4 regions of the Sporosarcina sp. Y1004 genome follow, and region 3 is predicted to be linked to each of the others. Evidence: riboswitches for the same ligand, from Rfam matches in the RefSeq annotation. Region 3 holds a riboswitch; each other region holds the start of a gene.
The links. A riboswitch is a leader RNA that binds a small molecule or an ion and turns the genes downstream of it on or off. The one in region 3 is predicted to bind S-adenosylmethionine.
Positions count from the first base shown of each region.

Region 1 (6,002 bases), on a different contig from region 3:
GTCATTTCTATAATGCGAATCGTGAGCAGAATGTATTCAATGCACGTCCATCCATGTACTTCATCGAGGCCCCTTCAACGATGAATGAAATGCTTGTTGCAAACCATTTGTTAAAAAACTCGGATGATCTCAAATTCAAACGTTGGGTCATTTCATCCATCGTTGCACGCACGTATTATCACAATTTCGTGACACATTTGTTGGAAGCTGCATATCAGAGAAAAGTGTATGAACGCATCGATTCAGGTGGTAGTGTCAATGCGGGTGTCTTAAATAACTTTAAACGCGGAGTCCTTGAAGAGTTCTGGGGGGACACTGTAGAGATTAATGAAGGTGCCGAGCTAACATGGATGCGCCAGCCCCACTATTACATGGGCTTGTATCCATACACATATAGTGCTGGACTTACGATTTCCACACAAGTGTCTAAACGTATTTTGAAAGAAGGTCTACCTGCTGTCGATGAATGGCTGGATGTCCTCAAAGCGGGCGGTACAAAATCACCTGCTGAACTCTCAAAAATGGCAGGTGTGGATATTACAACAGAACAACCATTACGTGACACAATTGCTTACATCGGTGATTTGATTGATGAACTCATCGTTTTGACGCAAGATATCGAAGCAAATGAAAAGGCGAATGTCTCACAATAAATTCAAAAAAAGCTGACGAAACCGTAATGGTCTCGCCAGCTTTTTGCTATCTATTTTGAAATTCTTATTTCATCCACTCGGGTTTACCAAAACCTTCAAAATCCGAATCAATCACTTTTTCAAATTCTGCTGACTCTACGATTTCAATAATATCTTTAGCAAATTGTTTATCGGTATTTTCCGTTTTTACTGCAACAACATTTCTGTAAATATCGAGCATATCTTCCAGAACCAACGCATCCAATAAATTCATGCTTGCAGCAAGTGCGAAGTTTCCAGGAACGGCTGCTAAATCAGTGCCATCAAGGGAGCGTGGAAGCTGTCCCGCTTCGATAGGTTGAAATACTAAGTTCTTCTTGTTCATTGTGATATCCTTTTCGGATACTTTTAATACTTCTGCATTAGGATCGAATTCAATCAGACCCACGTCTTGTAACACTAATAGAGCACGAGCCCCATTGACAGGATCGTTTGGAATGGCAATTTTTGCGCCTTCCTCAATTTCTTCGATAGACTTGAATTTATTGGAGAATATCCCCATTGGAGCTGTTGGAACGATAATCAGTGGTGACAATTCCGCTTTAGTTTCTTTCACAACATTCTCCAAGTAAGTCGTGTTCTGGAACAAGTTTGCATCAATATCACCACTTGCTAAGGAGTTGTTCGGCTGAATATAATCGCTGAACTCGACTAGTTCCACTTTATATCCTTTTTCTTCAAGTCCGGGAATAATCGCCTTTTTTAACATATCGCTGTACGGTCCTGCAGTCGAACCAAGCTTCAAGGATTTATCATCAGATGCTTCTTCTTTACCACCACAAGCGGCAAGCACTGTTCCAAGTATAATGACTACTACAACAAATAGAAACTTTTTCATAATTTTTTCTCTCCCTATCATCTTTTATCAACAACTTTTGAAATACGATCTCCTGCAAATTGAATTAGTTGTACAAAAATTATTAATATCACGACAGTGACAACCATAATCGTATTGTCGTAACGATAATAACCAAACCGGATTGCTAAATCGCCGATTCCTCCACCGCCGACAACGCCTGCCATCGCCGAATAGGCGACTAAACTAATGACTGTCATTGTCACACCTTGAATAATACTTGTTTTCGCTTCCGGCAGTAGCACATCTTTGATAATCATCCATGGCGTCGCACCTACCGCGATTGCAGCTTCAATGACACCTTTATCAATTTCACGTAGCGAAGTCTGCACGATTCTAGCAAAAAATGGAATCGCAGCAGCAGATAACGAAACGCTCGCTGCGCCAGGACCAATCGGAGTTCCTACTATTAAAATAGTCAACGGGATCAGCGCGACTAGTAAAATAATGAACGGAACAGAACGGACCATATTGACGATAAAACCGAGAACTGAATTCAATACCCTGTTCTCTAAAAACAGTCCTTTTTCCGTGGTGAACAATAGGATTCCTAACGGCAGTCCAATAACTAGCGCGATGGCAAGAGAAATACCTATCATATAAAGCGTCTCACCAAATGCTTTCGTAATATCAGGCATTAGCTCCATAACATGTTGAATATCAATTCCCATATTCAATAACCTCCACTTGGGCAGCCCGCGATGACATATAGGCAATGGCCTTTTCTATTTCGTCATCTTCCCCTTTAAGTTCCATTAAAAAAGTACCTAGAGGCATTTCTTGAATATATTCAATCGAGCCATGAAGGAAATTACCTTGTACCCTAAATTGCTGGACCATATCTGAGATAATTCCCTCGCCCGCCACATCCCCTTTAAACATAACTTTAACGAGTTGTCCCGTACACCTACTCAATATTGCTGATGGAACATCAAACGATACGACACTACTGATAAACTCCTTGGTTAATGTTTCTTGAGGGTTTGAAAAGATATCATATACTTGTCCTTCTTCAATCACTTTGCCATTTTGCATAATCGCCATTCGATCGCAAATTTCCTTCACTACATTCATCTCATGCGTAATAAGAACAATTGTAATACGCAATTCCTTATTGATTTTTTTCAAAAGCCGTAAGATTGATAGCGTTGTATTCGGATCGAGTGCGGAAGTTGCTTCATCACAAAGCAAAACGGATGGGTTATTCGCAAGCGCACGAGCAATGCCCACTCTCTGCTTTTGGCCACCACTTAACTGTGCAGGATAGACGTCACGCTTATCAGAAAGGCTGACCATTTCAAGCAACTCTGTCACCCGTGTATTTATTTTATCGGGAGATGTTTTTGCAGCTCGCAATGCAAATGCAATATTTTCAAATACAGTCTTTTGGCTGATTAAATAAAAGTGCTGAAAAATCATTCCGATTTTCAAACGCGCCAGACGAAGTTTATTTCCTTTTAGATTCATCAGATTTAAACCGTCGACTAAAATCGTTCCACTCGTTGGTTTCTCCAATAAGTTGAGGCATCTGATAAGTGAGCTTTTCCCTGCGCCCGAGTAACCGACGATTCCGAAAATCTCTCCTGTGTTTATGTCTAACGACACATTATCAACGCCGGTAACAACTCTCTCTTTTGTTGTATATACTTTCGACACGTTTTGTATTTGTATCATATAAATCTCCTCTTTCTTTAAATGGAAGTATGAAATCTCTGGATGCCTGACCATATAAAAATGCTTCTTTCATAATAAGAAAGAAGCACCGAAAAAGGTTTCAGCTCATCTTTCAGAATGAATTTCACTCTGTAGGAGTTAGCACCTTCCTTGCTTTACACAAGGGGTTGCTGGACGTCATCGGGCCTATCCCTCAGTCTCTCTTGATAAGTACCATTATATTATTGTTTTGATGATATACCATTAATAGTAGTCATTTCTAATTAATTTGTCAACCTATCATCATGCTATCCTTTTCGGAAGTATTGTCAATTAAGTTGCATTCCATGTATACTAACCTTAAAATAATAGTTTTTTACTATATAGAAAACGGGGTTATTAAATGGCACTATCAAATCGATTAAAAAACTTACCGCCGCACTTTTTCGCATCACTTGTACGAAATGTTGAAGAAGCTCTTTCGGAAGGTCGAGACGTTATTAACTTGGGGCGTGGTAACCCCGATCAACCTACTCCACCTCACATTGTAAAAGCACTTCAAGAAGCGGTTGAAGATCCAGCAACACACGGGTACTCCCCGTTCAGAGGAACGCCCGAATTAAAACAGGCGGTTGCCGACTTTTATAAGCGAGAATACGATGTTCAAATTGACCCGACAACAGAAGTCGCAATTCTATTTGGTACAAAACCCGGCTTGGTTGAGTTACCGCTTGCCATAATGAACGAAGGTGAATTACTTTTGCTTCCGGATCCTGGATATCCCGATTATTTATCAAGTGTAAGCTTGGCAAACATTAAATATGATTTAATGCCATTGGTAGCTGAGAATGATTTTTTACCTGATTATAATGCCTTAACGGAAGAACAAAAAAAACAAGCAAAATTAATGTATCTGAACTACCCGAACAATCCAACCAGCGCAACTGCCAATATACCTTTCTTCGAAGAAACGGTTGCATTGGCAAAAGCCAATGATATTGCCATCCTTCACGACTTCGCTTACGGTGGAATCGGTTTTGACGGCGTTAAGCCTGTCAGTTTCCTACAGGCGGAAGGCGCTAAAGACGTTGGCATTGAAACGTACACGTTGTCAAAGACCTATAACATGGCCGGTTGGCGGGTCGGCTTCGCTATCGGTAATGCCGATATCATAGAAGCAATCAACTTATTACAAGACCATCTATTCATTGATATTTTCCCGGCTGTTCAGCGCGCGGCTGCGGCTGCGTTAACAGGAAGCCAAGATTGTGTAGATGAACTCGTATCCCTCTACGAAGGTCGCAGAAATGTCCTAATTTCCGAATGTAGACGAATCGGTTGGGACGTCGTTGCCCCAACAGCTTCTTTCTTCGCTTGGTTGCCTGTTCCAATAGGATATACAAGTGAGTCTTTCACCAATTTACTATTGGATAAAGCGGACATTGCCGTTGCACCAGGGCACGCCTTCGGAAAACATGGCGAAGGTTATGTACGCGTAGGCTTATTAGTAGAAGAAGATCGTATAGTTGAAGCAATTGCAAGGATTGAAAAACTCGGTCTATTTTCTTAATGATTATTGTGTATGTTGAAATATAGAATCATTTTAACTTCGCTTGCGCTAAGGAATGGCTCTGGCTGCCCTTGAATGGAGCCTATGCACAGTTTATACACCGTATTCACTATTTCCACTCATCTAATTACCAAAGTAAGGGATCAAAACTTGTGTAGTTTTGATCCCTTACTTTTATGTTAATTCATATTAAAATTTAATGTTATCCGGGTCTGGACCAACTCGATGATTCTTATTCAAACTATCGATGCGTGCCATATCTTCTGCTGTTAACTTGAAATCGAACACGGTAGCGTTTTCGGCGATGCGATGTTCTTTCGTAGATTTCGGAATTGTGATAACGCCATTTTGTAAGTCCCAGCGTAAAATGACTTGGGCTATGGATTTACCATATTTATCGGCAATTTCTTGAAGTTCCGTATTATCGAGCAACCCTCCCTGCATAAGCGGAGACCATGCTTCCAATTGAATATCATGTTGTCGGCAAAATGCATGCAGTTCTTTTTGTGTCAAACGTGGATGATATTCCACTTGGTTTAGCATCGGTTTAATTTCCGCATCTTTCATCAAATCTTCCAGGTGATGAATCTGGAAGTTACTTACACCGATTGCTTTAACCCGACCATCCTTATAAAGGGTTTCCATTGCGCGCCATGCTTCTTTATATTTACCAGCTACTGGCCAATGAATTAGGTATAAATCCAAATATTCTACACCTAGTTTAGTTAAGCTTTCTTCATAAGCTGCGATTGTCGTTTCGTACCCCAACTCTGAATTCCAGACTTTTGATGTGATGAATAGATCTTCTCTTGCAACTCCAGATTCCGCCATTGCTTGACGAACACCTTGTCCCACGCCAACTTCATTGCCATAAATCGCGGCTGTATCGATACTGCGATAGCCATGTGTAATTGCAGTTTTCACTGCATTCACCAGTTCTTGTCCCTCTTTAACTTTAAATACCCCAAGACCCAACCAAGGCATTTTCACGCCATTTTGCAATTTTGTTGTTGATTGTAAGTTGTTCATAATTCAATTCCCTCCAATGTTGTAATTACCACTATATTGCAATCATTTCTCATCTAAAATTGCTTCCTTATTCAGGATGTACCTAGTTTTTGCTGATCTTTCCTTTCCAGCGCTCCGCTGATTCCTGTTAATAGTGCGGCAACCAGTACCATTGTCCCTCCAATCCAAGCCGTATGAATAAGCCCGATTGAATCTGTTACTA
Region 1 covers NZ_JBYHFQ010000005.1:41,958-47,959, forward strand. Annotated here, with positions in the region: gene pepF (oligoendopeptidase F) at 1-653, shown strand, start outside; gene AC25Y6_RS05125 (MetQ/NlpA family ABC transporter substrate-binding protein) at 718-1,530, opposite strand; gene AC25Y6_RS05130 (methionine ABC transporter permease) at 1,548-2,219, opposite strand; gene AC25Y6_RS05135 (methionine ABC transporter ATP-binding protein) at 2,209-3,222, opposite strand; SAM riboswitch class I at 3,325-3,435, opposite strand; gene AC25Y6_RS05140 (aminotransferase class I/II-fold pyridoxal phosphate-dependent enzyme) at 3,605-4,771, shown strand; gene AC25Y6_RS05145 (aldo/keto reductase) at 4,961-5,803, opposite strand; gene AC25Y6_RS05150 (MFS transporter) at 5,872-6,002, opposite strand, start outside.
Region 1: it holds a riboswitch for S-adenosylmethionine, as region 3 does, so the genes downstream of both, AC25Y6_RS05135 (methionine ABC transporter ATP-binding protein) here and cysC (adenylyl-sulfate kinase) in region 3, are expected to answer to the same signal.

Region 2 (6,002 bases), on a different contig from region 3:
GTGGAGCAGCATATTCGGGCTTGGAATCGTGAATTTAGCAACCGCATCTCCCGCAACACTTTTCAGGAACTTGAAATGTTCGATCATATAATGATTGCTGAAACCGATTTTCCCTGTCACTTTGATGCCGTGTGCTCTCGTTTGAACGCCATTGAATTGAAGACCTTTATCAGTTTCGTAAAATTCAACGCCATCGAAGCCGGAAAGGAAATCGAAATGCCACCATTTACGACGGAATTCTCCGTCTGTCACTGTCTTCAGTCCGGCCTTTTTTTGATTTTCTACTAGCTTTGTGATTTCCTCGTCTTCGATTGTCTGTAATTCTTCGGCAGTGATTTCACCGTTATCTTTTTGCAGGCGTGCTTTTTTTAGACGCTCCGGGCGTAAGAAGCTCCCGACGTGATCCGCTTTGAATGGTGCAACTATTTCATTTTGTTCTTCTACTGTTTTTGTCAATTTATATTCCCTCTTTCTCATAACTAGTATTTTGTTTACGAGTACTTAATTACGTACTGCAACTAGGGTAGATGCTTTTTTCAGTGCTTGCTCAAAATCTTCAATCAAGTCGTCCACATGTTCAAGGCCTACAGAAAAACGTAGTAGGCCATCCGTAATCCCACGTTTCTCCCGTTCTTCTTTCGGCATAGCAGCATGGGACATCGTAGCAGGATAAGAAAGGATTGATTCAACCCCGCCTAGACTCACAGCGAAAACAGGTATACGGACATTGTCAACAAATGCTTTTGCTGTAGCTCTATCTGGCAAACGGAATGACAGAACCGCTCCTGGACTAGTTGATTGTTTCGCATGGACTTCGTAACCTGGATGACTTACTAACCCCGGATAAAATACCTCTTCCACTAAAGAGTGTTCATTCAAATATACGGCGATTTTTTGAGCCGATAAGGATGACTGAGTTAGACGAGCTCCAAGCGTTTTGATCCCTTGAATTAACGAATAGGAATCTTGAGCACCCAATATAGAGCCGAAAGAGTTCTGGATAAACGCCAATCGATTTCCAAGCTCCTCATCCTTCGTCACTGCCAAACCGGCAATAATATCGCTATGTCCAGATAGAAACTTCGTAGCGCTATGGACAACTATATCAACGCCAAGATCAAGGGGGCGTTGGTATAGTGGCGACATGAATGTGTTGTCGAGGAACGTCAGACAGTCATTCGCTTTTGCGAGTTCGACAATGGCTGCAATATCCGTAATACCTAATCGAGGATTGGAAGGTGTTTCTACATAAATTACTTTTGTATTCGGCCGGATTGCACTAGCGGTTTCTTCTAAATTAGCCAGATTAACAAATGTATGGTCGATACCGAACTTTGGTAGGACTTGTGTTACAAATCGGAATGTACCGCCATAGACATCTTCAGTAACAACGATATGGTCACCTGAAGAAAGGAGCATGAAAGCGGAGGAGATGGCAGCCATCCCAGAAGCAAATGCTAATCCGCGTTCACCGCCTTCCAATGAGGCTATTGTTTTTTCCAATGCATCTCTCGTTGGATTACCAGAACGGCTGTAATCATAGGGACCAAATTCGTCAAAGCTTTCTTGATGAAATGTTGAAGATAAGTAAATAGGTACATTCACTGCACCCGTTTTCCGTTCGGAATCTCCACGTGTCGATGCGTGTATAAGTGTCGTTTGTAATCGTTCATTATTGAGACTCATTGTTGAAGCACCTCGCTTTTTAATGTTGAAAACACTTGCTTTAAATCGGCAATCAAATCTTCTACCTCTTCCACTCCGACTGAGAAACGTAAAAGACTATCGTCAACGCCCCGTCGTATCCGTTCTTCACGTGGTATTTCCGCATGTGTCTGTGTTGCTGGGTAAGTAATAAAACTCTCCACGCCTCCGAGACTTTCAGCAAATGTAATAAGTTTTAGATTTGCTAAGAAAGGTCCAACCCATTCACTATTTTGCAAGCGGAAGGAAAGCATACCGCCTTTCCCGGGATAGAGAACGTCCGCAACATGTGGTTCGCTCTTCAAGTAATTTGCGATTATCTTTGCATTTGCATCATGTTGCTTCATTCGTAAGTGCAGTGTTTTTAGTCCCCTAATGATTAACCATGAATCGGAAGGTGACAGAACTGCACCGATAGCATTATGGTTGGTTGCCAATACTTCACAGAGCTCCGTGCCTTTTGCAACTACAAGACCGGATAGGACATCGTTATGTCCTCCGATGTATTTCGTGGCGCTGTGTATAACAATGTCTGCGCCTAGCTCAATTGGTCTTTGGAAATAAGGCGTTAAAAATGTGTTATCGACAATCAGTAATAAATTATGCTTTTGGGCGAGTTTCGCGTATTGACGTATATCAAACTCCTGCATAAGTGGATTTGTCGGTGTTTCGATAAATAGGGCTCTTGTCTTCGCAGTTATCAATTTCTCAGTTTCATGGACATCAGTAAAATCCGTATATGTTGTTCCGATTGAATAGACATCGGAATACTGCTTTAGTAGGCGATAGGTACCCCCGTAAATATCTTCCGGAACAATCAAATCATCCCCTGGACGGAAAAGTGATAAAACAAGCTGAATCGCAGCCATCCCTGAACTACATGCAAAACCGGCGTCACCGCTCTCTAAATCTGCAATGCCTTCTTCCAAAATGGAACGGGTCGGATTTTTCGTCCGCGTGTAGTCATAGCCAGTTGACTGACCTAAGCCTTCGTGTTTAAAGGCGGTCGATAAATAGATTGGTGGGTTCACTGAACCAGTTTTCGGATCACTGTTATTACCAAGTTGTACAAGTATTGTTTCCAAACTTCGTCTTGTCATTGGATTCACTCTCTTCTTTTAAAATCAAAAAGAGGACCCTCTATATGGAGAGGGTCCTCGAAATGTCGAAGTCAATCTCCTTATCTTCTAGGTAAATAGATACCTATTGGAATTAGCACCGTACCTAAACAGGTTGGTTGCTGAGACGTCATCGGGCCAATCCCTCTGTCTCTCGTGATAAGAATAAAATATGAAGTTGTTTGAATATACAATTTAGATAATTCTACCATGGCATGAATTATAAAACAAGAACCAGATTCCTAATGCTTTTCCCGAAGCAGCTGCATTCGTTGATTGAACAAACTAGGATAAGATAGAAATCCGAGTAAGACACTGGTTACTGCTGCGGTCGTTAATAAGAGAAAGATGATCAGCAATTGAAACTGAACAGCTTGAATTGGGTCAGCTCCAGCAATGATTTGACCACTCATCATACCAGGCAGTTGAACTAATCCCATTGTTTTCTGACTCTCGATTGTCGGAATCATACTGGCTTTGATAGAATTGATCAGTTGTCTATGAATGGCTTGTTTTGGCGTTCCCCCAAGTGACAGGATAAGTTCCGTTTCGTCGCGATGCGTTTCAACCTCTGCCGTAAATCGGTTAAGGAAAAGGATTGACAATACCATCGAATTACCGATAATCATGCCGCTGATTGAAATGATATATTGTGCAGTTGCGGGTACAATCTGGAAGCCTAGTAAAATACTTTGGGTTAGCACTTCAACGAAAATTAAGGTGACTGCAATTTTCCATGTAATTCCCTTGATGGCTGTCCCTTTCTTTCTGGCATTTTGTGTCGCAGCTACAATCATCAATGTAACCATTAACACGATATACAAAATATTTTCTGAGTCGAAGACAAATTTAAGAATATATCCGACTGCGAGAAGCTGTATAATCGACCGGATTGTTGCAATGATCGTGTCCTTTTCTAATCCTAAACGGAGCGTCTTTGATAATACAAGGGGAATGATAACGAATATAAGGGTGATGGCTAATGTTAAATAAGTCATACGGAGGATACCCCTCCTTCTACAAACTGCCTCACTAACTCATTCGTCGATGATTTTAATAAGTTACTTTCACAGGTTTCGATGATTTGCCCTTCCATAACAACCCATGTGTAATCACCAATTGATAAGGCTTGTTCCAGATTATGTGTAATCCAGATGATTGTTGTACCATATTTCCGATTGATTTTGCCGATTAATTCCTCGATTTCAGTTAACGACGATCGGTCTAAAGAAGAGGTGATTTCATCGAGCAATAAGATTTCCGATTTATTGATCAATGTACGGGCAATTGATACTTTTTGACGCTGTCCGCCTGATAATTCGTCGATTTTTCGGTGCAGAAATAGTTTGTCGAGGCCCACATCATCTAGAATTTCAACTGCATCTTGTTCTGGCAGTTTTTTACCTTGAAGTTCTAGGGGCAGTGCTAAGTTATGATAAATAGTCCCCTTTATCATCGGTGCACTCTGAAGTGCAATGCCGACATGACGCCGTAGTTCAACAGGTTCATAGGCGGAAATGGGTTTGTCATGAATATAAATTTCCCCGGAGGTGGGGGAAATCAATCCATTACACAATTTGAGCAACGTTGTCTTTCCCGCTCCCGAAGGACCGACGAGTGTCGTAATTTTGCCTTTTGGAAAGGAGCCCGTCACGTTTTTTAAAATATGTATATCCCCTATGGAATAGTCAACGTTATAAAAATGTAATGCAGGTTCATATAAATTGGACATGTTAATCGCTCCTAGACTTTCTTATTAATAATAATTCTAATCTAAGGGTTGTATTCATGCAAGGAACATTGATTCAAGCTCTTATAATTCAATAAATGTTTAGTACTATTCATATAGCGTGCGTTTTGTGCTATAGTGACCACTATATTGGGACGTCTACTATTCCTTGAAGTGTAAAATAGACTTTTAACCAATGAAACTTAGTACTGGTTTAAAACGTATATGTATTGAACGAGACGACTTTTTTAAAAAAGAGTGGGGTCCAAACGTTTTGAGTTTGGACCCCGTTTTTTTCCAATATGAGATACTCAATTGGTTTAATCGTATGGAGGTGCAATGATGGAGAGCAAGACTGAAACTGCAGTGTATTGGGCATTTCTGAGTCACGCACAATGGAATATGTATATCGCAGCGACAACAAAAGGGCTTTGTTATGTGGGTTCTTTAAATGCTTCATCTGCGGAATTAGCTGTATGGGTGAAGAAACGGCTTGCGGACCACATTCTGATTGAAGACGCTGAGGTTTTGCAGCCGTATGTAGTTGAATTGATTGATTATTTGGAGGGGCGGCGAAAAGAATTTTCATTGCCGATGGATCTTCACGGTACGCCTTTTCAATTATCAGTCTGGAATGCATTGCAAGAAATCCCATACGGCCAGACTGTGTCATATTCAGATATTGCTGAACGTATACAAAAGCCAAGTTCGGTCCGTGCAGTCGGAACTGCGATTGGCGCAAATCCGGTATTAATGACCGTACCTTGTCATCGTGTCATTGCTAAAAATGGGAAACTGGGCGGTTTCCGTGCTGGTTTAGAGATGAAAGAGCAATTACTTCGACTGGAAAATCATTTGCAATGGTAGTGGAAGAAAGACGAATGATAAAGAGATTGTATTATTATCTCTTTATCACCGTTTCTTTATTCGTTACATCGAGTACGTCAAGCAGGAATACAAACACTGGTATACCGATAATCAGACCCCAGACACCGAAGAAGTGTTGAGAAAAAATTAGTACAACGAACGTGTAAAAAACAGGTAAGTCGGTTTTGGAGGACATCAGTTTAGGATTTAATATATATGCTTCAATTCCATGAATAATCATAATCGCGATAAGGACATAAACAACTTTAAGTATTCCCCCGATTGTAAAGGCGATTAAAGTTAAAGGCACCAGTGAAATGATTACGCCTGCTACCGGTATTAGGCCTAAGAAGAAAACCATTATTGTCAAACCAACTATTTGTGGGAATCCAAGTACAATTAATATAATTACCGTTAAAAACGTATTAACAATTGCGATAATGAATTGAGCTTCAATTACTTTACCGAATGTGCGTGCAAACTTTTTTCCGAAGAATTCGATTTCATAATAAAAAGGAGCTATTTTGCTGTCTTTAAATTTGCTGGTGAATTCTATTAAGCGTGGTTTTTCCAATAGGAAAAAC
Region 2 covers NZ_JBYHFQ010000036.1:4,270-10,271, forward strand. Annotated here, with positions in the region: gene AC25Y6_RS17635 (5-methyltetrahydropteroyltriglutamate--homocysteine S-methyltransferase) at 1-456, opposite strand, end outside; gene metC (cystathionine beta-lyase) at 502-1,686, opposite strand; gene AC25Y6_RS17645 (methionine biosynthesis PLP-dependent protein) at 1,683-2,804, opposite strand; SAM riboswitch class I at 2,882-2,988, opposite strand; gene AC25Y6_RS17650 (ABC transporter permease) at 3,065-3,820, opposite strand; gene AC25Y6_RS17655 (ABC transporter ATP-binding protein) at 3,817-4,554, opposite strand; gene AC25Y6_RS17660 (methylated-DNA--[protein]-cysteine S-methyltransferase) at 4,894-5,418, shown strand; gene AC25Y6_RS17665 (AI-2E family transporter) at 5,453-6,002, opposite strand, start outside.
Region 2: it holds a riboswitch for S-adenosylmethionine, as region 3 does, so the genes downstream of both, AC25Y6_RS17645 (methionine biosynthesis PLP-dependent protein) here and cysC (adenylyl-sulfate kinase) in region 3, are expected to answer to the same signal.

Region 3 (6,002 bases):
GTTCTTCTCTGCTTCATACTCCGAGAGCTTGAAAGATCTTGGCGAAAGTCCATATAATTTCCTGGTAGCTGCATCGTACTCGGATCAAGGCCGTTCTGTATTGAAATGGATACAAGAGAATCATAAAGGATCTGATCCGACAGTAGCGTTATTATATAATGACACAGCGTTCGGACGGTCACCAATTGAAGATATTAAAGCCTATGCTGCCGAAATTGGTATTGAAATTGTTGATGAGCAAATAGTTGACGTTCAAGCAACAGAGGCTCAATCCCAATTATTAAATATGAAAAAGAAAAATCCTGACTATGCAATTATTCAGGAAACATGGGGAGCAACAGCAACAATCTTAAGAGATGCTAAAACACTTGATATTGAAACACAATTCATCGGTTTAAACTGGGCTTCTGGTGAAGGCGTTATAGCTATTGTAGGTGAAGAAATTGCTGAAGGATATATCGGAATCCTATCACATGCACTGCCTTATGAAGACCTACCAGGTATGGCTGATGTGAAAGAGTATTTGGAAGCTGAAGGCAAGACGCTTGAGGATATTAATCAGAAGTTCATTCAAGGATGGACGACTGCGAAAATATTAGTAGCTGGGATTGAAGAGGCTGCAAAAGTACATCCAGATGGTGATCTTACAGGGGAGGAGATCCGTACAGGTATTGAATCTATTAAGGATTTAGACCTCGGTGGATTGGGTGCTCCGGTCAGTTTTAGCGCAGAAAGTCATATGGGTACTGAGCAGACACGTCTAGGTATCGTAAAAGACGGACAATGGGAACCGTTGACTGATTACTTTAGCTACAACGATTAATTTAAAATGGACAACCCATACTAAACCAGTGCATCCAGAAACAAGAATGGGAATAGTAATTGATATTCATATGCTTACCTTTTTGTTTTCTTTGGTGGAAGGAGGAAATAAATGCTCCATGTCAAAAATATTGAAGCAGTTTACTCGAAAAATATTCTTGCATTGAAAGGGATGTCACTTCATGTTCCTGAAGGTAATATAATTGCCTTACTGGGCAGCAACGGAGCAGGTAAGTCGACAACTTTAAAAGCGATTTCAGGTTTGCTTTCCGGTGATGGAGGACAAATAACTGATGGAACTATCGAATTTGAAGGTGAAAAAATAAACGATATCACACCTGACGTAATTGTTAGAAAGGGAATATTCCTATGCATGGAGGGAAGACGTGTATTTAAAGATCTAACTGTTGAAGAAAATTTAATGGCTGGAGCTTATACACGGAAGGATCGTTCTAATATCAAGTCTGATATAGAAAAGATTTACACTTATTTTGCAAAACTTAAAGCTCTTCAAAACCAAAAAGCGGGATTCCTGTCTGGTGGGGAGCAGCAAATGCTTGCAATTGGCAGAGGCATTATGGCAAAACCAAAGCTATTATTACTGGATGAACCTTCATTAGGGATTGCACCGCTGCTCGTTAAAGAGATTTTTCAAAATATTAAACAAATCAATCAAGAAGAGGGCACATCTATATTAGTTGTTGAGCAGAATGCCAATGTTGCACTGTCAATTTCTGACTATGGCTATATTATGGAAAGTGGGCGGGTTGTAATGCAAGGCGATGCAAACTACCTATTATCAAACGAAGAAGTACGTGAACATTATTTAGGTATGGGAAAAGAAGGAGAAAAGAATTATAAAGAAAATAAAGTTTATAGAAAACGCCAAAGGGTAGTGTGGTAACGGTCATAATAATCGCTAGTAATTGAATTGTGAAAAACGCTCTCTGGAGTATTGAACAGATAAATTGAAATTACTAACAACTTCATATTTTGCATCTAGAGAAGCTCAGGAACTGGCTGATGGCGCATCAGCAACCTCAGTCTGACTGAAAGGTGCTAAATCCAGTAAGAGTGAAATCTTGAGATATTAGAGTAACAGTTGATGATTGCTTAACCCTCTTTTCTATTTTGAAAAGAGGTTTTTTTCTATTCAGATTTACGAATGATAAAGATGGAACGTCAAGAGGAGTGGTTAAAGAAGTTGTACGAGAAAGAGATAAAAATTAATAATAACGTCAAATCAAATTGAAGAACAAGTTTCTGTCTTGGTTCCGGAATTGATCGGAGAAGTGTTAACTGTGACGTAGAATATCGTGAATGAAGGAACAACCCAAGTAAGCTTTCTATATCCTAAAGATCAAGGAACGCAAAAGTTTTTAAAGCAAGTCTAGCCAAAGGATTTCACATATTCTATCTAACGATTTTTCCTTGGTGGAATGACTCATATTTAATTAATAATGAAATATAATTGAATTTTGTTTCAAACTGATTCATTATTAATATTAGACCGTCTTTTGGTGATCACTAGATTGAGGTTACTAATAAGAAATTAGTTCTACAAAGGATGTTTGTTCATGCAAGAAGACAATATTACGAGAATAAATTTAGATGGAAAAGAATTAATTCTTATTGGAACAGCCCACGTTTCAAAGCAAAGTGCAGATCAGGTAAAAGAAGTAATCGACAGAGAGAGACCTGATTCGGTTTGTATTGAATTGGATGAACAACGTTATCAATCTATCATGGAAGGAAGCAAGTGGAAGGAGACAGATATTTTTAAGGTAATAAAAGAAAAGAAAGCATCTTTACTTTTAATGAATCTGGCAATTTCCTCCTTTCAAAACCGTTTAGCAAAACAATTTAATATAAAGCCTGGGCAGGAAATGATTCAGGGGATTGAATCGGCAAATGAAGTTGGTGCAGAACTTGTGCTCGCCGATCGTAATATTCAAATAACGTTCTCCAGAATTTGGGGTAATATCGGTTTTATGGGGAAAAGCCAACTTCTCACGTCGGTCGTATATAGTATATTCAGCAAAGAAAGCATTTCAGAAGAAGACCTAGAAAAAATGAAATCAAAGGACACTTTAAATGCGGTATTAAACGATTTCACAGAAACTTTTCCGAAACTAAAGGAGCCTTTAATTGATGAACGTGATCAGTATTTAGCACAGAAAATTAAAGATGCACCGGGGAAAAAAGTAGTGGCTGTTTTAGGGGCGGCACATATTCCAGGGATTACCAAGGAAATTCATAATGAGCATGATTTACAAGCATTATCGCAAACGCCCGTCAAATCAAAACTACCTAAAATTATTGGGTGGGCAATTCCAGTGCTCCTTCTTTCTATAATTGCATATACTTTTATTTCAAATCCTTCCGCGGGTTTTGACCAAGCGCTAAGTTGGATATTGTGGACGGGTAGTCTTTCGGCAATTGGTGCGGCTGCGGCACTGGGACATCCACTAGCCATTTTGGCTGCCTTTGTTTCGGCTCCAATAACAACCCTACATCCTTTGATTGCAGCGGGGTGGGTATCCGGAATTGTTCAGGCATTTTTCCGTAGACCAAGCGTTGGCGATTTCGAAAGATTATCTGAAGATGTATTTTCGATTAAAGGTTTTTGGGCAAATAGGGTAACACGAGTCTTATTAGTTGTCGTCCTCACAAACCTAGGAGGTACATTAGGTACCTTTATAGGTGGGGCTGATGTCATACGTGTATTCTTTGAGAACTTTAAATGAAAAATAGATAGCTTTTTTGTTATCGACACAAGAAGGATATTTAAAACCAATTAAACCAATAGACTTTAATTTATTATCTGATAAGTCATTGACAATGTCTTTTTCATAATGTAATATTGGTCTCAACTTAATAGTTCATATCTTATCTAGAGAGGTTGAGGGACTGGCCCAATGAAACCTCGGCAACAGACTGTTTAGTACTGTGCCAATTCCATTAAACGAAAGTTTAGAAGATAAGAAGAGAAATTTTTTGTTCGATTAATTAACCTCTTCTTGCACTATTAAGAAGTGGTTTTTTATTTTCTACGTAATAGAATACATGCTAATTAGACAACTAAAGGCATCTTTTAATCGATTATTTGTATCGGTTTAAAAGTTGTCTTTTTTTGTAAACTAAATAGAGAAAATGGGGGAGAGAATAATGACAGAATCTACAAATATCGTTTGGCACGAATCAGAGGTAACAAAAGACAATCGCCAAGAAGCTAAGGGGCATAAAAGTGCAATTCTATGGTTTACAGGACTTTCAGGATCAGGAAAGTCGACGATTTCAGTAGCGTTAGAAACAGCGTTACATAAAAAAGGTATTCATACCTATCGGTTGGATGGAGATAATGTCCGGCATGGTTTAAATAAGAATTTAGGGTTTAGTCCAGATGACCGAACGGAAAATATTCGTAGAATCGGTGAAGTCTCAAAACTAATGATTGATGCAGGATTGTTCACGTTAACAGCGTTCATTTCTCCATACAAGGAAGATCGGGATCAAGTGCGCGACCTCGTCGAACCAAATGAATTTATCGAGGTTTACGTGAAGGCTAGTTTAGAAACATGTGAAGAACGCGATACAAAGGGACTCTACAAGAAAGCCAGATTGGGAGAGTTGAAAAATTTCACAGGAATCGATGCTCCTTATGACGTACCTGTTGACCCAGAAATCACTATTGATACAAATAAGCTAAGCGTTGAAGAATCCGTTAAAGTCATCGTAAATTATTTAAACGAAAATAAATATATCTGAAAAAACCAATAGACATGTAACTTCTTGGTGTTGTAGGAATAGAATACCTTTAAACCGACTTGACAGATAGGATTAATAAAGATATTGTTAATTTCAATCATAAGTAGAACGGGAATTCTAACTGAATGTAAAATTCCGAACATATGAACAATAGATGGCTTTAACCATTGAATGGTTAACTTCGTCTTAAAAAGAGAAGTTACATCATTAATTTTATGAGGGGAGAAGTTTCTATGGTGAAACTAACGTATGACACATGGTTTAAGCCTACTGAAACGTTTAACATTGACGACGAGTCAAAGGGTGCTTTAAATGTTTTGAGATGGGCTTATGACGAATATGATGCTGATCTTGTATATGCATGTAGCTTTGGTGTAGAAGGAATTGTGATGCTTGATTTGATTTCGAAAACAAAACCAACTGCAAAAGTGGTGTTTTTGGATACAGGGCTTCATTTTCAAGAAACGTATACCCTCATCGATGACATCAAAACGCGTTATCCACAGCTCGATATAGAAATGAAAAAGCCAGCCTTAACGGTTGAAGAACAGGCTGATGCACATGGAGAAAAACTATGGGAAAGACAACCAGACCGTTGTTGCCATATGAGGAAAGTTGTTCCACTTCAAGAGGCACTAAGCAGTGCGACTGCTTGGTTATCTGGGCTACGACGAGAACAATCACCGTCTAGAAGTTTAACCGAATTTGTGAATAAGGATGAAACGTTCCAATCAGTTAAAGTTTGCCCATTGATTCATTGGACGTGGACCGATATTTGGGATTATGTTGATAAATATAAATTGCCCTATAATCCCCTTCATGATCAAGGATTTCCTAGTATTGGTTGCGTACCCTGTACGTCGCCAAGTGATTCAACGTCAGGCTCAAGGTCTGGCCGGTGGGCAAATCAAATGAAAACAGAGTGTGGATTACACCAAAAAATCAACTTAAATGGAGGAAATTAATATGAGCTTGAGTCAACCGCACGGTGGTACATTAATTAATCGCTGGAATCCAGATTTTCAATTGGAAGGGTTAACTGAAACAGTTGAATTAGATGAGATTGCTAGCAGTGATCTAGATTTGATTGGTACTGGGGCGTATAGCCCTATAAGTGGATTCCTAACAGAAGCAGACTACAATTCTGTCGTCCATACGATGAGGTTAACAACGGGTGAGCCTTGGACCATTCCAATTACATTGCCCACGACAGAAAAGAATGCGGAAAAAATTACGATTGGCAACTTTGTGAAATTAGTGAGAGACGAAATCGTTTACGGTGTAATCGAAGTAACTGATATTTTCACACCCGATAAGGAAGTAGAAGCTGAATTGGTCTATCAAACGACGGACCGTGAACATCCAGGTGTGAAGAAGTTGTTTGAACGTCCGAATGTCTATCTTGGTGGAAC
Region 3 covers NZ_JBYHFQ010000026.1:41,713-47,714, reverse strand. Annotated here, with positions in the region: gene AC25Y6_RS15605 (ABC transporter substrate-binding protein) at 1-823, shown strand, start outside; gene AC25Y6_RS15600 (ABC transporter ATP-binding protein) at 935-1,726, shown strand; SAM riboswitch class I at 1,815-1,918, shown strand; gene AC25Y6_RS15595 (TraB/GumN family protein) at 2,400-3,569, shown strand; SAM riboswitch class I at 3,709-3,809, shown strand; gene cysC (adenylyl-sulfate kinase) at 3,991-4,590, shown strand; gene AC25Y6_RS15585 (phosphoadenylyl-sulfate reductase) at 4,824-5,555, shown strand; gene sat (sulfate adenylyltransferase) at 5,557-6,002, shown strand, end outside.

Region 4 (6,002 bases), on a different contig from region 3:
ATCATGCATATTTCCTTCGTGCTGTACCACCAATTTCATGAATGCCTGTAACTCTTTGTACCAAGATACCGTGCTTTCAGTGCCATAATTCTCATCTGACCGTATTTCTTCATATAACTCACTGTTACGAGTCAACATTTCAACATCAATTTCATGATCCAGCTTAGTAGAAGATGAAAGTTTAGTCAGTACGTTCGAAAACTTCGGCGGTTGGTGACGCAGCGCCAACCAAGGCGAACTGAATACAACTCCTGCACACTCAATTTTCTTTCTTTGCAAAAGACGCATGACGAACGTCGCACCCATTCCATGTCCTATAATAAAAAAAGGTAGATTATCACCGAGACCGACCTCTATTAACTTTTCCACATATTTAGTGTATGTATCAACCTGTTCGTTGTGGATTTTCCCTTGGCTTTCTACTCCGTGTCCAGGTAAATCACCTGCCACGACATGGAAACCACTATTACGAAGCTTCTGAATGAGCCAAGCATTTCTACTATGATGTTCGTACACATTATGAACGATCGCCACGACAGCTTTAGGCTGTCCTTCCGCTTCCCATTTCCACACGGTCATCTTCCCCTAACCTATTACATTATTTTCTTTCTATTGTTTAACTCTTAACCTACTATAAAATCCTAATCTTTGTTACGATAATTATACACTACATAAAGAAATGAGGAGAGTTGAATGATTTATCCCTACAAAGATAAAACACCCGTAATCGATCCATCCGTATTCATTGCAGATTATACAACAATTTCTGGAGATGTAACAATTGGTGCCGAATCGTCAATCTGGTTCAATACTGTGATTCGCGGTGATGTCTCAGCTACAATTATCGGACGTAAAGTGAACGTGCAAGACTTGTGCTGCCTACATCAAAGCCCGCACTCTCCACTAATCCTTGAGGACGAAGTGTCGATTGGACACCAAGTTACTCTACATAGCTGCACTATAAAAAAAGGGGCGCTGATTGGCATGGGCTCCATCATTCTAGACGGGGCTGAAATCGGCGAGGGGGCATTTATTGGAGCGGGCAGTCTAGTACCGCCCGGTAAGAAGATTCCACCGAATATGTTAGCACTCGGTTCACCGGCAAAAGTTGTTCGAGAACTGAATGAAGATGACCGTGCAGATATGGAAAGAATTGTTCGTGAATACGCGGAAAAAGGGCAATATTATAAGAGTCTACAAAAGTGATGTATTGCCGCCATTGATTGGCGGCTTTTTTTATTGAAGGATAATAACACACGATAAAAAATGCCGGAAGCTAAGGAGGAGTCCTTGCTTCCGGCATTTTCAATAATTATTTCCCTGTTAGTTCTTTCAAAGCTCCAGCTTTATCCGTTTGCTCCCATGGCAGATCAACATCCGTGCGGCCGAAGTGACCATACGCTGCCGTCTGCTTGTAGATAGGACGACGGAGATTAAGCATTTTAATGATACCTGCTGGACGAAGGTCAAAGAGTTCACGTGTCAATTCCACAAGTTTACTCTCCTCAACAGTACCTGTTCCGAATGTATCAATCGAAATCGATACAGGTTGAGCTACACCGATTGCATAAGCCAACTGGACTTCACAGCGGTCTGCAAGTTCTGCTGCAACGATGTTTTTTGCAACATAACGAGCCGCGTATGAAGCTGAGCGGTCCACTTTCGTAGGATCTTTCCCCGAAAATGCCCCACCGCCATGACGGGCATAACCGCCATACGTATCAACAATGATTTTACGCCCAGTCAGACCTGCATCTCCTTGAGGTCCGCCTATTACAAATCGTCCAGTTGGATTGATGAAGTACTTTGTTTCTTCATCAATTAAATTAGTTGGTACAACTGGATTAATAACGAATTCCTTAATATCACTTTGAATCTGCTCAAGTGTCACTTCAGGATGATGTTGTGCTGAAATAACAATCGTATCAATTCTGACGGGTATATTATTTCCATCATACTCTACAGTCACTTGCGTTTTCCCATCCGGTCTTAGGTACGAAAGTGTTTCATCTTTACGTACTTGTGCAAGTTTAAAGGATAGTTTATGGGCTAAGCTAATTGGTAATGGCATCAGTTCTGGTGTCTCATTACAAGCATATCCGAACATCAAACCTTGGTCGCCTGCTCCAATATCTTCAAGTTCGTCATCTGTCATTAATCCTTCACGCGCTTCAAGTGCTTGGTCAACACCCGCAGCAATATCGGCTGATTGTTCATCGATCGCAGTGAGAACTGCAGACGTTTCCCAATCAAATCCGTATTTCGCTCGAACGTAACCAATGCCTTTAACAGTTTCGCGCACAACTTTTGGAATATCGACATATGTAGTCGTCGTGATTTCACCTGCTACGAGTACCAGTCCTGTAGTGATTGTCGTTTCACATGCTACGCGTGCATTTGGATCTTCCTCCAAAATAGCATCAAGGATAGCATCTGAAATTTGGTCGCACATTTTGTCTGGATGTCCTTCAGTTACCGATTCTGAAGTAAACAGTCGGCGGTTAGTCATGTCTTTTCCTCCTTATATCCTACGAGATTGATACGGTACTCATATGTCCCATGTAGAGTCCTCCCGGATTCAGGAAAGACTACAAGCCACTGCGAGCTCTATACACGAGGATAAAGGGCTAAACAAATTAAAAAGCCCTTCGCTCACGTACTAATACATGAGGAAAGGCATGATTTTAAAAGCACCTTTCACTCTTATCATACAAGGACTGTGCCTTGCTACAGGTTTGGCACCTTTGCGCAGACAAATAAGTCATTGCAGGTTGCCGGGTTTCATTGGGCCTGACCCCTCCACCAGCTCGGGATAAGAGTATCCGTTCAACTATATATGCTACGAAAAAACTTGTTCCCTGTCAAATTTCTTTGCCGATTTTACAACTAATTGCTTGAGATTTTGATTAATATAGATTATTATTCTTAATGTGTTATACTATTTAAGAAATGTGATGACATGACACCCAATTATATGGGACTATGAGTAAAGGACGGTACATAATTATGATTACAGCAAAGATTAGCGACGATCTAAATAACCTTCTTTCCGGTGAAAATATAAAAATTCAACTTTCAGTACCACAACTTGTTGAAAAAGCGATATCACGTGGAGAAGCTCAACTGACTTCCGATGGAGCAGTCACGGCTCAAACAGGGAAGTATACAGGTCGTTCCCCTAAAGATAAATATATTGTCGAGGAAGCGTCCTCCAAAGACAAAATCGATTGGGGCAGCGTAAACCGTCCGATTTCATCTGATGTATTTGACTCATTATATAATAAAATGCTTACACACTTAAAAGTTAAAGACGAACTGTTCGTCTTCAAAGGATTCGCTGGTGCAGATCCAGCTTCACGTCTATCCATTCAAGTCGTGAATGAATTTGCTTGGCATAACCTATTCGTCCATCAATTGTTTATTCGCCCGACTGAAGTAGAGCTCTCGAAACACGAAGCGCAATTTACTATCATTTCAGCTCCTTCTTTTAAAGCGGATCCTGCAGTTGACGGTACGAATTCCGAGACGTTCATTATTGTGTCTATGGAAAAACGCATCGTTCTCATTGGTGGTACTGAATATGCTGGTGAAATGAAAAAAGCAATCTTCTCTGTCATGAACTACTTCCTACCTGAGAATGGCATCATGCCTATGCACTGTTCTGCGAACGTCGGCGAAGAAGGCGATGTCGCTTTGTTCTTCGGTCTTTCAGGAACAGGTAAAACAACACTTTCAGCTGACGCGAACCGCAAATTAATCGGAGACGATGAACACGGTTGGTCTGACACTGGTGTCTTTAACATCGAAGGTGGTTGCTACGCGAAATGTATCAATTTATCTCAAGAAAAAGAACCTGAAATTTTCGGTGCAATTCGTTTCGGGTCAGTTCTTGAAAACGTTGTTATCGACCCAGTAACAAACATTCCTAATTACGATGATGGATCTTTGACTGAAAATACACGTGCAGCATATCCAATTCAAGCAATCGATAACATCGTTGACCCTTCAGTTGCAGGTCATCCGAAAACAATTATTTTCTTGACTGCTGACGCTTTCGGCGTACTGCCCCCTATTTCCAAATTAACGAAAGAGCAAGCAATGTACCACTTCCTAAGTGGTTTCACTTCGAAACTTGCTGGAACTGAGCGTGGTATCACATCACCTGAAGCAACATTCTCAACATGCTTCGGATCACCTTTCCTACCGCTTCCAGCGACAGTATATGCTGAAATGCTTGGGAAAAAAATTGATGAACATGACGCACAAGTATTCCTAGTGAATACAGGTTGGACTGGTGGCGTATATGGTGTTGGTAAGCGTATGGATCTTAAATATACACGCGCAATGGTTCGTGCAGCACTTGCTGGTAAACTAAATAATGTTGAAACAGAAATGAATAGCATTTTTGGTCTTGCAATGCCTACAGAGATTGAAGGCGTTCCGACAGAAGTATTGAACCCACGCAATGCATGGTCTGATGGAAATGCTTACGATCTTAAAGCAAAAGAACTAGCATCTATGTTCCGTGAAAACTTTAAGAAATTCGGTTCGGTTTCAGAAGAGATTACGTATAAAGGCGGACCAATCGCATAAGAAGATTGCTCTTAGTCTATATCCGATAGACTAGGAATGGCGTAAAGACAATCAGATATAAACAGGGTAGCACATTTATTGTGCTACCCTGTTTTTTTATCATTATAATCAGTAATGATCTACTCACTGTCTCTTCATCCAACTCGTCAAATCTCTAACAAGCTGTGCATTCATGCCCGGTGGAATGAAATGCGTGTATTCTGGGAAGTACCATGTCTCGTATACTTTATTATGTTCACGCAATGCGTTCTCCAATAACACAGCCTGTTGGAATGAGACGTTCTCATCAATCATGCCATGAATGATAAGAACAGGTGCAGTAATTTCATCTACGCGAAACAGCGCTGTCCTTTTTCTGTATTCATCAGGCACGCTGTTCGGCGTTCCACCGATAACTCGCTTCATCATCCGCCGCATGTCTTTCCGTTCTTTGTATGTAAAAATGACATCGGAAACACCCGACCACGTAACAACCGAAGTAATATCATCACGCAAAATAGCGGTCCACAGAGCCATAATGCCGCCTCGTGAAAACGCGAATAAGTGAATCCTCTCGACGTTTGTCATAGGATTTTGTTTCAGCACGTCTACAGCATTCAACGCATCCTGACGATCGGCACCTGCGAATTCATCCCGACCTTCCCCTCCACGGTTCCCACGGTAGTAAGGAGCGAATACAACGAACCCTTGCGCAGCAAACTGGGCAATTCGAGCTGGACGAACCATTCCTATATGTTGCATACCGCCTCTTAAATAAAGGATACCTTCATAGGTTCCATGCGTAAGCGGTTGCGCCATAAGCCCTTTCACTCTCAGCCCATCCGAAAAATAAGTGATTTCTTCAAGATAAACGTTTGGGTTTGGCGAAGGATAGGCTTTCCGATGAATAATAGTGCCATCATAACTCACGTGCTTCCACCCACTTTCTTAAAGCTTCCATTCCCGTGCCTTTCATATGAAAACTTAACTCATCACACGCGTCCAGTTCCTCACTTGTCATCCATGTAGCGCCATTCGTTTCGTAAAGTGTTGGATTTTCATCAATTTCTACAACGCTTCCCGTGAATACAGCTTTACAAAATGTGATATTGCTTCGAACGACATATTCCGCAAAATTTTGCACATCCGTAATTCTAACGCCGGTTTCTTCAATCGTTTCACGAATGGCCGCTTCTTCGATTGATTCCCCTTCTTCTGCTTTGCCACCTGGAAACTCGACACCACGCTCCAAATGACGAGTTAGAAGCCACTTTTCTTTATATTTCAATACAACAAGAACATGCCGAGCAGGCATACTAAATCGATTCTTTTCAAATGACAGCTCGACACGGCCACCGTTTACATCATTAAATGTCAGCATTAAAATCCCGTCCTTTCGTTCATTTTAACGAAGGACAGGATGAGTATCA
Region 4 covers NZ_JBYHFQ010000022.1:11,338-17,339, reverse strand. Annotated here, with positions in the region: gene AC25Y6_RS14185 (alpha/beta hydrolase) at 1-579, opposite strand, end outside; gene AC25Y6_RS14180 (gamma carbonic anhydrase) at 694-1,206, shown strand; gene metK (methionine adenosyltransferase) at 1,313-2,509, opposite strand; SAM riboswitch class I at 2,701-2,819, opposite strand; gene pckA (phosphoenolpyruvate carboxykinase (ATP)) at 3,007-4,593, shown strand; gene AC25Y6_RS14165 (alpha/beta hydrolase family protein) at 4,717-5,502, opposite strand; gene AC25Y6_RS14160 (NUDIX domain-containing protein) at 5,492-5,953, opposite strand; gene AC25Y6_RS14155 (transposase) at 6,000-6,002, opposite strand, start outside.
Region 4: it holds a riboswitch for S-adenosylmethionine, as region 3 does, so the genes downstream of both, metK (methionine adenosyltransferase) here and cysC (adenylyl-sulfate kinase) in region 3, are expected to answer to the same signal.